DNA from 3 places in the Bacillus sp. SRL543 genome. Region 2 is predicted to be linked to each of the others. Evidence: riboswitches for the same ligand, from Rfam matches in the RefSeq annotation. Region 2 holds a riboswitch; each other region holds the start of a gene.

The links. Region 2 has a riboswitch for cyclic di-GMP ahead of AC4E8B_RS03575 (amidase). Riboswitches for the same ligand answer to the same signal wherever they lie in the genome.
Region 1: another riboswitch for cyclic di-GMP. It lies ahead of sinI (DNA-binding anti-repressor SinI); the one in region 2 lies ahead of AC4E8B_RS03575 (amidase).
Region 3: another riboswitch for cyclic di-GMP. It lies ahead of AC4E8B_RS04120 (EAL domain-containing protein); the one in region 2 lies ahead of AC4E8B_RS03575 (amidase).

What each region holds. Positions count from the first base shown of each region.
Region 1 is NZ_OZ481794.1:4,265,194-4,269,402, forward strand. It holds gene AC4E8B_RS21730 (toxic anion resistance protein) at 1-591, opposite strand, end outside; gene AC4E8B_RS21735 (5-bromo-4-chloroindolyl phosphate hydrolysis family protein) at 588-1,244, opposite strand; gene sinI (DNA-binding anti-repressor SinI) at 1,549-1,707, opposite strand; cyclic di-GMP riboswitch class I at 1,725-1,811, opposite strand; gene AC4E8B_RS21745 (hypothetical protein) at 1,995-2,222, opposite strand; cyclic di-GMP riboswitch class I at 2,321-2,403, opposite strand; gene AC4E8B_RS21750 (alpha/beta hydrolase) at 2,587-4,095, shown strand; gene AC4E8B_RS21755 (methyl-accepting chemotaxis protein) at 4,162-4,209, opposite strand, start outside.
Region 2 is NZ_OZ481794.1:670,164-674,372, forward strand. It holds gene AC4E8B_RS03565 (amidase) at 1-1,187, shown strand, start outside; gene AC4E8B_RS03570 (hypothetical protein) at 1,264-1,398, shown strand; cyclic di-GMP riboswitch class I at 1,487-1,573, shown strand; gene AC4E8B_RS03575 (amidase) at 1,619-2,497, shown strand; gene AC4E8B_RS03580 (PadR family transcriptional regulator) at 2,653-2,982, shown strand; gene AC4E8B_RS03585 (DUF1700 domain-containing protein) at 2,969-3,532, shown strand; gene AC4E8B_RS03590 (DUF4097 domain-containing protein) at 3,529-4,209, shown strand, end outside.
Region 3 is NZ_OZ481794.1:775,814-780,022, reverse strand. It holds gene AC4E8B_RS04130 (lysine N(6)-hydroxylase/L-ornithine N(5)-oxygenase family protein) at 1-1,053, opposite strand, end outside; gene treR (trehalose operon repressor) at 1,162-1,887, opposite strand; cyclic di-GMP riboswitch class I at 2,003-2,085, shown strand; gene AC4E8B_RS04120 (EAL domain-containing protein) at 2,137-4,209, shown strand, end outside.

The DNA of each region.
Region 1 (4,209 bases), 1.4 Mb from region 2:
GATCTCGCCTGCTGCGATATAGACATTGAGAGCGTGAAAATATTCCTTGTTCGTGTCATATAACTTTTCCAGCATATGGATGTCAGACAAGAGGACATTTTTGCTGCGGTCCAGCTTTACGCTGATCCGGTCAATCTGCGCTCCTGTTTTTTGATATTTGGAGAGAATCTCCTGGACAGAATCGGAGATTTTTCCGAACATGCGGGAAAACAGAGACTGCTTGCCCTGCTTCAGTTCATCCGGGTTCATATCATTGAGGCGCTTCATCAGGTCATTGATGATATCACCAACCTCGCCGATATCCTTCTTCTGGACATGCTCGAGCATGCTGTGCGAGAAGGTGAGCAGCTTTGTCTGCGCCTGGGTGCCATAGGCAATCATGGCCTGATGGTTGCTCGGGTCGATCTGCTCTGCGATCTGATAGGCCCGCGCCCGGTTTTCTTCCGGGATCACGTCTATTAGCTTCACCGGTCTATCTTCCTTTGCAAGCTCGAGGGCAGGTCCGCCGTTACTGTCGCCAAACGGGTCGGCAAGGATATCATCCATAAGACTGCCCGTCTTTTTCGTTAATGATGGGTTTTGTTCGCTCATTTCAGCCTCCTGCTTTCTTCAGGTAATCGGTTTTCCTTCCATGTCTTAATCGAGTTCTTTGCTACGTCTATTTCAAAATTCAGATTGTCTATATCATCGGAAATCACTTCATACAAATCTTTCTCTACCGTCTGGGAGAGTTCATTGATGGTCCTTCGGGTTTCCAGCAGCGACTGGTCGATTTCAAGGTTCTTCTTCGGCTGGGTGGAAAGGAACACATATTTCTCGCTCATTTCCACAAGAGAATCAAGATGGGAAAAATAAAACCGCTCCGCCTGGTAAAAACGCTTCGGCTCTTTCTTGGTCAGCCTGTAAATCTTCCTTGTGATTCTCATCAGCTCAATCCGCTGCTTCAAAGAAGGAAGATGGCGGATCGCAAACAAGGACATGTGCAGTCGGGAAATTTTCTTTTTCCCTTCTGCAAGGTTTGTCTTAATATACTTATATTCCCTCCGCGTCAGCCCGTGCTTCCTGAGGAAACGGACGCGCCCGATCTGGAATGCGGTTAGATACACCAGCACGGCCGCACCGCCTGCTATCAGCCCCGACAAGAAAAACGTCTGGTCAAATCCGAAATAGCTGACCGTCCAGACCGACCCGGCGAACGGGACAGCCAGTACCGTGCCTATAAGAAACGAAACAATCCGGTTCATTCATATCGACTCCTGACATAAAATCCTGCTTTACCTGTACATACGTATAAAGACAATAGGTTTCACCCAATCTCCCGCACTGACAGAAAAAGTAAGATCATCTTATTTAATTCAACAATACACGATAAAACTCCTCTTTTCCATAGACCAGGACTGTAAGATGGGGTAGGTCTTGAGGCGTAGAAAGGCTGGCACCGCTGCCTTCCGATTATTGCTGTTTTCTGTCGAAAAGTTTAGCTCATAAAAATAGTGTCAAATCCAAAGATTTAACACTTAAGTTATCATATGTATAGTCAATTGCTGCTTATTGTTTTTCTTCGTCCTGCTTCTTGCTCTCTGCTGAGCTCCAATATAGGTGAGTGCCATTGATGAAGCTATGGATCTCCCCTAATGAAATCCCGCTGCTTTTTGCTTCTAAGATCAATTCAAGCCAATCCCTGTCAACCTTTTCCGGCAACATCATCTCAACTTCTCCCTATTTGCGGCAGCCCGGCCGTCATAGCTCTGCAGAGCCTTAGACCCGAGGCTTTGCGTCCTTATTTTTCAATAAGTTTGCATTTCACAAAATGTAAAGATGGGAATATCTACCCTCATGAAGTAAGACTCAAACCAATCGATATGGTGCCTTTTTCGATTGGTTACAACCCCCCAATCGAAATTTGTCGAACCAGCACAAAAGATAACCCGGCTAAACAGGTCCAGAATAACAAAAGAGAGTGAAGGAATTAGTTCCTCCACCCTCTTTTAATGCTACACAACTGCAGCATGTTTCTCGCTATATGATGACAGCTGGCGATCCAGTTTCCTGCCTGCAGCCATCAGGTTGGCCAGGCATTCCTTGCGGAGGCTGTCTGTACAGATGAAATTAAAGTTCAGCTCATACTCAATCTGGGAGATGCTCGCTGATAGATTCTTTCCGCTCTCTGCAGCCTTTTTCAGCTGCTCCTCAAAAAACTCTGCTGTGCCAAAAAAATTCATGTTTCTCCATCCTTTCCTTCCAGTAACTGCGCCAAAAGGTTCGGCCGATTAGCTCTGAAAGTACTAAGCACAGAATTCAAAGCCATCCACATATTCACCCTGGCAGCCCGACGATCATAGCTTGCGCCTTAGACTCGAGGCTTTGCGTCCTTATTTTTCAACAAGTTTGCCTTTTTCAATTTTCATACTATTATCATATTACTTTTGGCCCTTTATATCAATTGCAGATTTTAATTTTTATAAAATATAGGCAATAAGAATCTAACTGCTGAAGGAAGTATATTTATTTTTCCTAATAAAAGGGATAGATGTGCCGATAATATTATAAATGGCTATTGCCACAATGAAATATCGGAGGGGCAGCATGAATACGACTAAACGAGGAATAAGCTTTGAGTTGAATAGTTCAGCCAATCCTGATGCAGAGACATTGATCCTTGCACATGGACTGGGTCTGGACCGCACTGTTTGGAAGCTTATTCTTCCACAGTTGGCAGACTACCATACTATAACATTCGACTTTAGGGGACACGGACACAGCAGCATTGCAGAGGGAATTCTGGACTGGAATACTTTAAATGAAGATTTTGAGTCCATCCTGGAAGAGACAGGATCCTCTTCTTTCCACTTTATCGGGCAGGGCCTTGGGGCATACTTCGGCTCCCAATGGCAGGAATTGAACCCGGGCAGCATCCTTTCGTTCATTGTCTTTTCGACCCCTGCCGTAAATTTAGCTGATTGCATCAGGAAATCGCCTTCAGAAAACAGCATGCCGCTTCTTGGTAAAGAAAGTCTGGCAGATTTCTGGATAAGCCACCTTCTTTATAAATCTATCGGCCCTCATTACTTTCTTTTGAAGGAAGCCTGCTCGAAGCTTGATTTGCACACCTATTTTTTAGCAAGGGATTTAATCTCCGGATCATCCATAATCAATTTTAAGCATATGAATATACCCGTACTGTTTTTAGCGGGGGAATTCGACCACTTCTATCCATCTTCCCTTGTCATGCTGAGCAGCGACTATATCAGGCAGAGCAGAAAGTACATCATCCCTTCTGCATCTCATCTGATTCAACTGGACCAGCCGGAATTGACGCTGTCCAAATGCAGGGAGTTCTTAGCCCAGCCGGCAGCAATGGCAGAAGTAAAGCCCGACGCAGGGAGTTCTTATACGCAAAAGCTGCTTCTCCAATTAGAGGCAGCATTCGAGACGCCTCCTCCAAACGAAGATAAGATTCAAGTCTGTATGCTTGATGAATTTAAAGTGACAGCAGGCAACACAGTGATTGAAGGGAAATGGAACCAGCGCAAGGCAAAGGAAATCCTGGCTTACTTGTGCCTTCATGGCCCGGTTTCAAGGAATATTGTAGCAGAGGCCTTTTGGCCTGGGCTGCCGGTTGCCAACGCGCAGAACCAGCTCCGAGTCAGCCTGACCCACCTGCGAAAGACATTCCAAGGAGGCGGGATTCTTGATCCATTCACGATTGAAAACAATATTATCTCAATGAACCGGGATATTGAAATTGACGCCCTGCAGTTCAGCCGCCTGCTCAAACAGGCACTGGAAGCAGAGGACTGGACAGCCATGAAGATTTTGAAATCAAAAGCCGCTGGCAAAATTCCGCCAAAGCTGCTCCCGCAGTTCAAGGCCAAATGGGCAGACGAATACCGCCGGGAATTGGAGCTATCCATCATCAGGCTGCTGAATCTAACCTATAAGCAGCACTTGCATCTGAGGGAAATTTCAGAAGCATTGAACGATATGCAGCTCCTCATGAAGCTGTCCTCTGAGGACACCAGGCTTCATGAAGAAATCAGCGACCTGTACCAGAAAGTCAGTATGTCCCCGCTTAAAATGTGGGAACCTGCATGAATGATAGAGTGTACTGCAATTCGTATATATAGAAAGGACAGCGGCAAATGCCGCTGTCCTCTTTCTTTAACTTTCAATTTTAAATTTTTGAAGCAGTCCATCAAGGTCTGCTGC
Region 2 (4,209 bases):
ATACTGCCGATAAAATGCATACCAGTGCCGGTTCTCTTGCTCTGAAAGATTCTGTGGCAATGGAAGACTCCTATGTGGCCGAAGCCTTAAGGAAGGCCGGGGCCGTAATTATCGGGAAAACGAATATGACCGAATGGGCCAATTTTATGACAGAGGGCATGCCGAGCGGCTACAGCTCAAGGGGCGGGCAGGTGCTGAATCCTTATGGACCGGGTCATTTTGACGTCGGCGGATCCAGTTCAGGTTCAGGTGCAGCCATCGCTTCGAATTTTGCGGCAGTGGCTGTCGGAACGGAGACGTCAGGCTCGATTCTCAGCCCGGCAAGCCAGAACTCGCTTGTCGGCATCAAACCGACGGTCGGACTGATCAGCAGAAGGGGCATCATCCCGATCGCGCATTCCCAGGATACGGCAGGCCCTATGGCCAGAACGGTCAGGGATGCAGTTTATCTTCTGGATGTGCTTGCCGGCAATGATGACAGAGATCCTGCTGTCCAGAACAATCCCGAGTCAGACTATACCGAGTTTGCAGGCTTTCTTGATGAAAACGGGCTGAAAGGAAAAAGAATCGGCATTGCACGCGAAGTGTATTTCGATTATTTGAGCGGGGTCAAGCTTGAAGTGATGAACCATGCGGTTGAACAGCTGAAGGCTCTTGGCGCTGAAGTGGTCGACTCTGTAGAAATTCCTTCGACGAAAAATGAATGGAAATATGATGTGCTTACGTACGAATTCAAAGCAGATCTTAACGCCTATCTGCGCGGCCTTGCTCCGCATATTAAAGTAAAATCGCTTGAGGATGTGATCGCCTTTAACCTCGAAAACAGTGGCGCGGCCCTTAAATACGGGCAGACCATCTTGGAGGCAGCCGAAAAAACAAGCGGCACCCTGACTGAGGAAGCTTACATATCCTCACTCGAAGAAGATATCTATTTTTCAACCGAGCAGGGAATTGACCATGTCCTGAAACAGCATAATCTCGATGCCATCGTGACGCCTAACAACTTTGGGGCGGGCATTCCGGCAAAGGCAGGGTATCCTTCCATCACAGTTCCAGCAGGATATTCTCTGGAAAATGAACCGGTTGGCATTACATTTACCGGGACCGCTTTTTCAGAACCCGGGCTGATCAGCATGGCCTATGCTTACGAGCAGGGTACTAAAGTGAGGAAAGCCCCTCTCCTGTAAGGCTGCCAAAGCAGAATAACACACTGTGAAAAGGCCCATACTACCAGAGAAAACGCTAGTAAAGGAGCGAGGCAGCATGGGCAGGACAAAACTTGGAAATGCAAACGCACAGCGCAACAATAATAAAAAAAGAGAAGGCTGGACAAGTGAAGAGCTGGTTGAATTCAACACCGGCACAAAAAGCAAGAAAGAAAACCAGCCAAAAGACTAAAGAAGAAGGCCCCCAGCACTTGGGGGTCTTTTTGCTTAAAAAATATCTTTATTTTTCCTGAAAAGTGATTATAATCAAATTAACAAACAACTGATAAAGGCAAACCTGTCGAAAGGCAGGGACGCAAAGCTATGGGCCTTCCCGCATTCATGCGGATGGCTGCCAGGCTGCCGGGCTCCTTTTTATGGATGTCATGGCATCATAAAAAGGAGAACTGAAGATGACCGTAAAATTTTTCAAAACAGCTTTTTTGGCTGTACTGCTCGTATTTGCAGCCTGCCCCGTGAAAGGAGAGGCTGCTGATATGAACCGCTCAACCTGGCTTTGGGACACAGCAGCGATAAAGGACAGGTCTGATGAAATCATTCGATTCCTGGGGGACAAGCAGGCAGATAGGCTGTATCTGCAGATTGACCAGAGCCTGCCAGCATCTGTCTACCAATCATTTATAGAAAAAGCAAATGCCGGCGGAATCAGTGTCCATGCATTGGATGGAGCTCCTAAATGGGCGACGGCAAAAGGGGAGGCGGCCATGCTCAGCTTCTTCTCATGGGTATCTTCCTATCAGGAGCAGGCAGCCCCTTCCCAGCAGTTTTCCGGCATCCACCTGGATATTGAACCCTATCTTCTGCCTGGCTGGGAAAGCAATTACAAAAACACTGTGGTGAATTATCAGACCCGTATGGCACAGGCAGCATCTCTGTGCGCAGACCTCCATCTTCCTTTCGGGGCAGATATTCCTTTCTGGTTTGATGAAATGATGTTCAGCAATAAATACGGCAGGAATTCTCTTGCAGACTGGGTCATAAAGAATACAGATAGTGTGACCATCATGGCATACAGGGATATGGCAGAAGGCCCTAACGGAATGATCGAGCTGTCCAGGACCGAGGTTGAGCTTGCGGCCCGCTTCGGGAAAAAGATAGAAATTGCCGCAGAGACAGGTGCCTCTTCAGAAGCCGCATATATTACTTTTTATGAAGAAGGCACAGCAAAAATGGAGAATCAGCTTTCACTTGTCCGTGACTTCTATTCCGCAAATTCCCATGTCAGCATGGCTGTCCATCATCTTCAAAGCTGGATGGATATGAAACCATAATATGATCGGTAAAATGCCTATTTGTAATAAATAGGTATTTTTTTACGTTCAGTACCTTGCAATGTTCAGTAGTGTATTGTATGATGGGTCTGTGAAGTGATGGAAGAATTTACATGACTACTGAATAATGTTCACTACCGGTGGAGGTGCAAGGATTGAATGTTCAATTCAAAAAGGGAGTTCTTGAGCTGTGCGTGCTGCTGCTGATCTCAAAGAAAGATCAATATGGCTATGAACTTGCACAGAACATTTCGGATAAAATCGAAGTGGCTGAAGGGACGCTCTATCCTTTGCTCAGAAGGCTGACAAAAGAAGAGTATTTAACAACCTATCTGGCAGAATCAACTGAAGGGCCTCCCAGAAAATACTATTCACTGACAGAAAAGGGCAGGGATTATATGTATATGCTGGTCGAGGAGTGGCAGCAGTTCTCATTGGCGGTTAATGAATTTGTTGAGGAGGGGAAGTCGAGTGGCAGGCAATGAATTTTTGGCAAGGCTTGAGAAGCTGCTTGGTAAGGTGCCGGAGTATGACCGGCGGGAAATGCTGTATGACTATGAAGAGCATTTTGAAATCGGGCTCGCGAATGGCAAGTCGGAAAGGGAGATCATGGAGGAGCTTGGCGACCCGCATGTGATAGCGCGCGATCTTCTTGCAGATTACAGGATCGTCAAAGCGGAGAAGACGCAGTCAGTGACTAATATATTTCAGGCGGCAACGGCAGCGGTCAGCCTCAGCTTTTTCAATCTGGTCTTTATACTTGGGCCGCTGGTCGGCCTCGCTGGCGTCTATATTTCACTATGTGCGGTGGCACTCGTTTTGACACTATCGCCATTTGCTTTGCTGGGGTCATCCTTTTTTACAGGCTTTGAGGATATTACGCTGAATTTCTTTGCTTCGCTGGCATTGTTCAGCCTTGGCCTGCTGCTGAGCATCGGAATGATTTATGTTGGCAAATTCTTTTACCGGGTACTTCTCGGCTATATCAAATTCAATGTCAGGCTAGTCAAAGGAAAGGGAGAGAAGGCGGCATGAAGAAACTGGTGGCAGGTTTGGTCGTTTTATTCCTGATTGGTGTCGGCGGTTCAGCCATTACACTCAGCGCTTCGGGAGGTCTGAATTTTAACACGGCTGATATCAATCAAAGTGAGACGATAGAAGCAGGTTCCATCCGGCATATTTCGGTAAATAGCGCTTCGACTGATGTGGTAATCAGGGAGGCTGGCAGCGAAGAAGATATAAAGGTGGCACTAACGGGGAAAGTCAGCAAAAAACTGAAGGATGATTATAAACTGAAGGTCAGCGAGGATAATGGCACCCTGAATGTCGACCTTGATGTGAAGAATATGTTCCGCATGGGAGTTGTCATCATTCGTGATGTGAAAATAGAAGTGCTTCTTCCGAAAAAGGAATATGAGGAACTGGCTGTCCAGGTATTATCCGGCGATATCAAAGCGGAAAACATTCAAAGCAAGGACAGCATTTTTGAGACAAAGAGCGGTGATGTTGCACTGAAGAAAATGGAAGCCGGAGGCCAAATGGAAATCCAGGTGGCGAGCGGAGATGTAAGGGTAGTAGATTCAAATGCGAAGGAATTGAAGTTTAAGGCAGCAAGCGGGGATATGCTAATTGAAGGCTCAACCGCTGAGAATGCAGATTTATATACGGCTTCAGGGGATATCGAAATCAACGGATTGTCCGGGGATATTCTT
Region 3 (4,209 bases), 110 kb from region 2:
ACGGCTGAGCAGCCATTCCGGCAAATGCGGCCGGTATCCTGTGGCCAGGACAACTTTTTCAGAATACAGCTTGAATGGTGTTTCGGACTGCTTTTGCTGGAGCTGGAGCCCGAAGCCGGATGATGTGCGCTCCATTCCTTGAAGTTCGGCATGAGGCTGGATCCGCGCTTTGGCAGACTCTCCTCCGATGGTCTGGTGATAAAGCTCTTTGTAGATATTGTCCAGCAGCCCCGGCTCGATGCCATTGCGGAGGCCGTTCAAAGTATCCAGTGAATGAATACGTTCCTCGTAAGGCAGGCTGTGAAAATAGTCCACATATTCCGGCGAAAAAAACTCCTGCCCGAGCTTTGTGCTTTCCAGCTGCAGGAATCCGGCAGAGCGGGCCAGCCAGTTCAGCTGAAAATCATGATTTTTCTGGCATTGAAGCAAATCATAAAAAATTTCCGCGGCACTTTGCCCTGAACCAATGACACTGATGGACGCGCCGTCAATCAGCTTTTCCTTATGCTGCAGATAGCGGCTGGAGTGGATGCAGTCTTCCCCCAGGAAATATTTCATATGGTCCGGCACCAATGGTTCATTCCCTGTGCCCAAAACCAGATTTCTGGCAAAATAGGTCTCTTCCTGCCCTTTTTCCATATTCAGCACAGTCACCTCGAAAAAGCGCTCTCCATTTTCCTCCCGGTCCCGCACATCCGCCACTTCCATGCCGAATCTGCAGTTGTCCAGGTTTGAAGCTGCCCATTGGCAGTAGTGGTTGTATTCCTTCCTCGGGATTTCCAGCCGGTGAAAATAGGAAAATTGTGTCAGCCTGTCATGTTCATGCAGATAATTTAAATACGTGTATGGGCTCGTTGGATCAGCAAGGGTGACCAGATCATCCAGAAACGGCACCTGCATCTCCGAGCCTTCGATCAGCATGCCGGGATGCCAGGAGAATTCGGGCGTTTTGTCGAAAAAGAGGGCCGTCAATTCAGGGGCCTTCTGCAGCATAGCTGCCAGGCTTAGATTATATGGGCCGATGCCGATGCCAATCAGACTGTATATTTTCATACTCTTATCCCCTTATCCAGGATTTTTGCAATAAAAAAACTAACAGACATTTATCTGTTAGTTTTTACCCATATTCCCTCTTCTTCAAGCCAAGCCCTGCACATCCTGTCAGCCGGAAGGCGTGTCCATCCGCCTCGCAAAATCGACAAAACGGAACTTGTCCGGCCGGTGCCGCGACTCGGTATATTGAAATAGCGATGCATCATCAAAGTAGATATAATTTTTCACCACAACGACCGAATGGTAGCCTTCCAGGTCGAGCATCCTCCGGTCTTCCTCTGTCGGATCTTCAACCGTGAATTCCTTTTTGGCAAAACTGATTTTCTGGTTCAGCGTATTCTCGATATACTCAAAAATCGAATTGCGGCAAATCTCCTCGGTCAGGCCGGGAACCAGCTTCTCAACCAGGAAATCCTTATCAAGGATGATCCGCTCGCCTTCAATCTTGCGCACACGGCATACTTTCCATATCTTTTCCTCTTCCTTGATATGAAGCTGCCTCATCAAATCAACATCCGGGAAAGATAGCGCAAACTCCGCCACATCGGTTTCCGCCTTCTGCCCCATTTTTCCCGCCAGCTCCTTGAAGCTGACCAGGCCGGAAATCGGGAACTGCAGCTTCTTCAAATCCAGCACCATCGAGCCCTTGCCCCGGATCTTCTGGATGAACCCATTCTGCGCCAGCAGATTCAGCGCCTTCCGGATCGTTTCCCTCGAAGTCTCAAACATCTCGGTCAGCTCATTTTCTGACGGAAGAATGCTTCTTGCAGGATAATATCCATCCTGGATCTTTGATGCCAGGTCTTCGTATATGAGCAGATATTTATTCTTCATTATTAATCACCTATGGATAGTGTAACGTTTTTTTATGAACTTGAAAATGGCTCAAACTTTAAGTAGGTATATATTACCATTAAAATACCTAATTTCCCATTAAAGGTATATGGTACTATATAAGTGGCAAATTTTATGAAAGTAAAAGACGCAAAGCTGCGGGCCTAAGGCTTTTGCTATGGCAGCCGGGCTGCTTGCTATTTTTTTAGCATGACACCTTGCCAGATTACTAGAAAGGTGAAGAAATCATTGAAAAAAATAGAAAATCACAATTTGAAAACAACTATTCAAGAACCAGGTGTCCCCCTGGTTGAAAATATACATATCTATGAAAGCTTATTCTTGAACACATCAGACCTGGCTTACATACTGGATAAAGAAGGCCAAATCCTTAAAGTAAATGAGGCGGCCGTTAAGGCCACAGGATTTAGTGCACAAGAAATTCAAAAGAGGGGATTTTTTCCCTTTGTCTGCAAGGAAGACCTCCCCAAGGCAGAGACAAGCTTCCAGGCAGTATTGCAGGGTTCTACCCAAACACATATTTTCCGGATCAACCGCAGAGACGGCGGGCTGATTCTGTTAAACAGTGTCGCCATCCCGATTATCCAGGAAAACCAAACCATCGGGATCATTGGGATCTCAAAGGATATTACAGCTGAAGAAAACTTAAAGCAAAAGCTCAGCATAAGTGAACAGATGTACAGATCTCTTTTTGACAACCATCCGGATGCCGTATATTCACTGGATTTAAACGGAGATGTGACAGCCTTTAACGATTCCCTCGTCCGTTTGTTCCATTATGATCCCGACATGCAAGGAATATCTTTCAGGCAATTTGTTGCCCCGGAATCTATGAGCCTTGTGCTGCACATGTTTAAACTGGCCGCAAAAGGAAAACCGCAAAACTACAATATGACCGGCATCAACAGATCCGGGGAAAAGTTTGATGCAAATATCACAAATATTCCTATCATTACAGATAATCAGATAACCGGCGTATTCGGGATTGCCAAGGACATCACAGAACTGGCTGATAAGGAGCGCATGCTGCAGAAGGCGGAGGAAAGGCTGAATCTCGCCCAGAAAACGGCTGACTTTGGATATTGGGACTATTATTTCAAAGAAGACTTCGCCTACTGGTCTGAGCATATGTATGAAATGTTCGGAGTATCAAAAGAAGATTTCAATCCTTCCTTTGAATACTACAAAACGTTCATCCACCCTGATGATCTATCGGCATTTCTGAACCGCTATCAAACATCACTTTTTGAAAAAAGGCCCGCAGATATTGAATACCGGATCATCCGGAAAGATGGCAGTGTACGCCGGATGCACCATCAGTCCACCTTGATCCTGGATGAAGGCGGCACCCCTGAACGGGCGGTCGGTATCACGCGTGATGTTACGGAACAGCGTGAGATAGAGAACATGCTGGCGGAAAATACGGAGCAATTCAAGAATTTTTATAATAATGCAGATGTGGGTGTGTGGTCGCTTGACCCTGCTACCAAAAAGGTTTTGATCTGTTCCGATGCTATTCTTGCCATCTACGGCTATACCAAAAAAGAAGTATACAGAAATCCGAATATATGGAATATGTCCATTCACCCTGAAGATGCACAGGAAGTGATGAACAACCAGAATAAAATATCAGAAGGTCAAATTGTCAGGCAGCAATACAGAATCATTGCAAAAGACGGTGGCCTTAAATGGATCAGCGACCACCTCATCCCCATCTATGATGAAAGCGGGAAGCTCATTCGCCTGGATGGCATTGTCGCAGATATCACAGCCCAAAAGCAGGCTGAGGCACAGATGGAATTCCTCGCCTACCATGACTATATGACAGGCCTGCCGAACAGGAGATTATTCGACCAGACCCTGAATGAGGTGTTCCAGGACAAAGATCCTGAAAAGTTCGCCATCATGTACCTGGATCTTGACCGCTTTAAACATATCAATGACACCCTGGGCCATCCAATCGGCGACCGGCTGCTGAAAGAAGTTGCCGGGCGGATTAAGGATTCTATACCAGATGACCATTTTGCGTCCCGGATGGGCGGGGATGAATTTGCCATTATCGTCCCAAAGGCCGCAAGCATCGAGGATGCAAGCATGCTGGCTGCAGAAATAACCAGCAGCATCCAAAAGCCGTTCCATATTGAAGGCTATGAATTATTCATCACCGCAAGCATCGGGATCAGTTTGTACCCCCATAATGGGAGTTCTCCGGAGGAATTGGCGCGTAATGCAGATGCAGCGCTGTACCATGCCAAGCAGATGGGTAAAAACAGCCATCAAGTCTACAACGCATCCATGAAT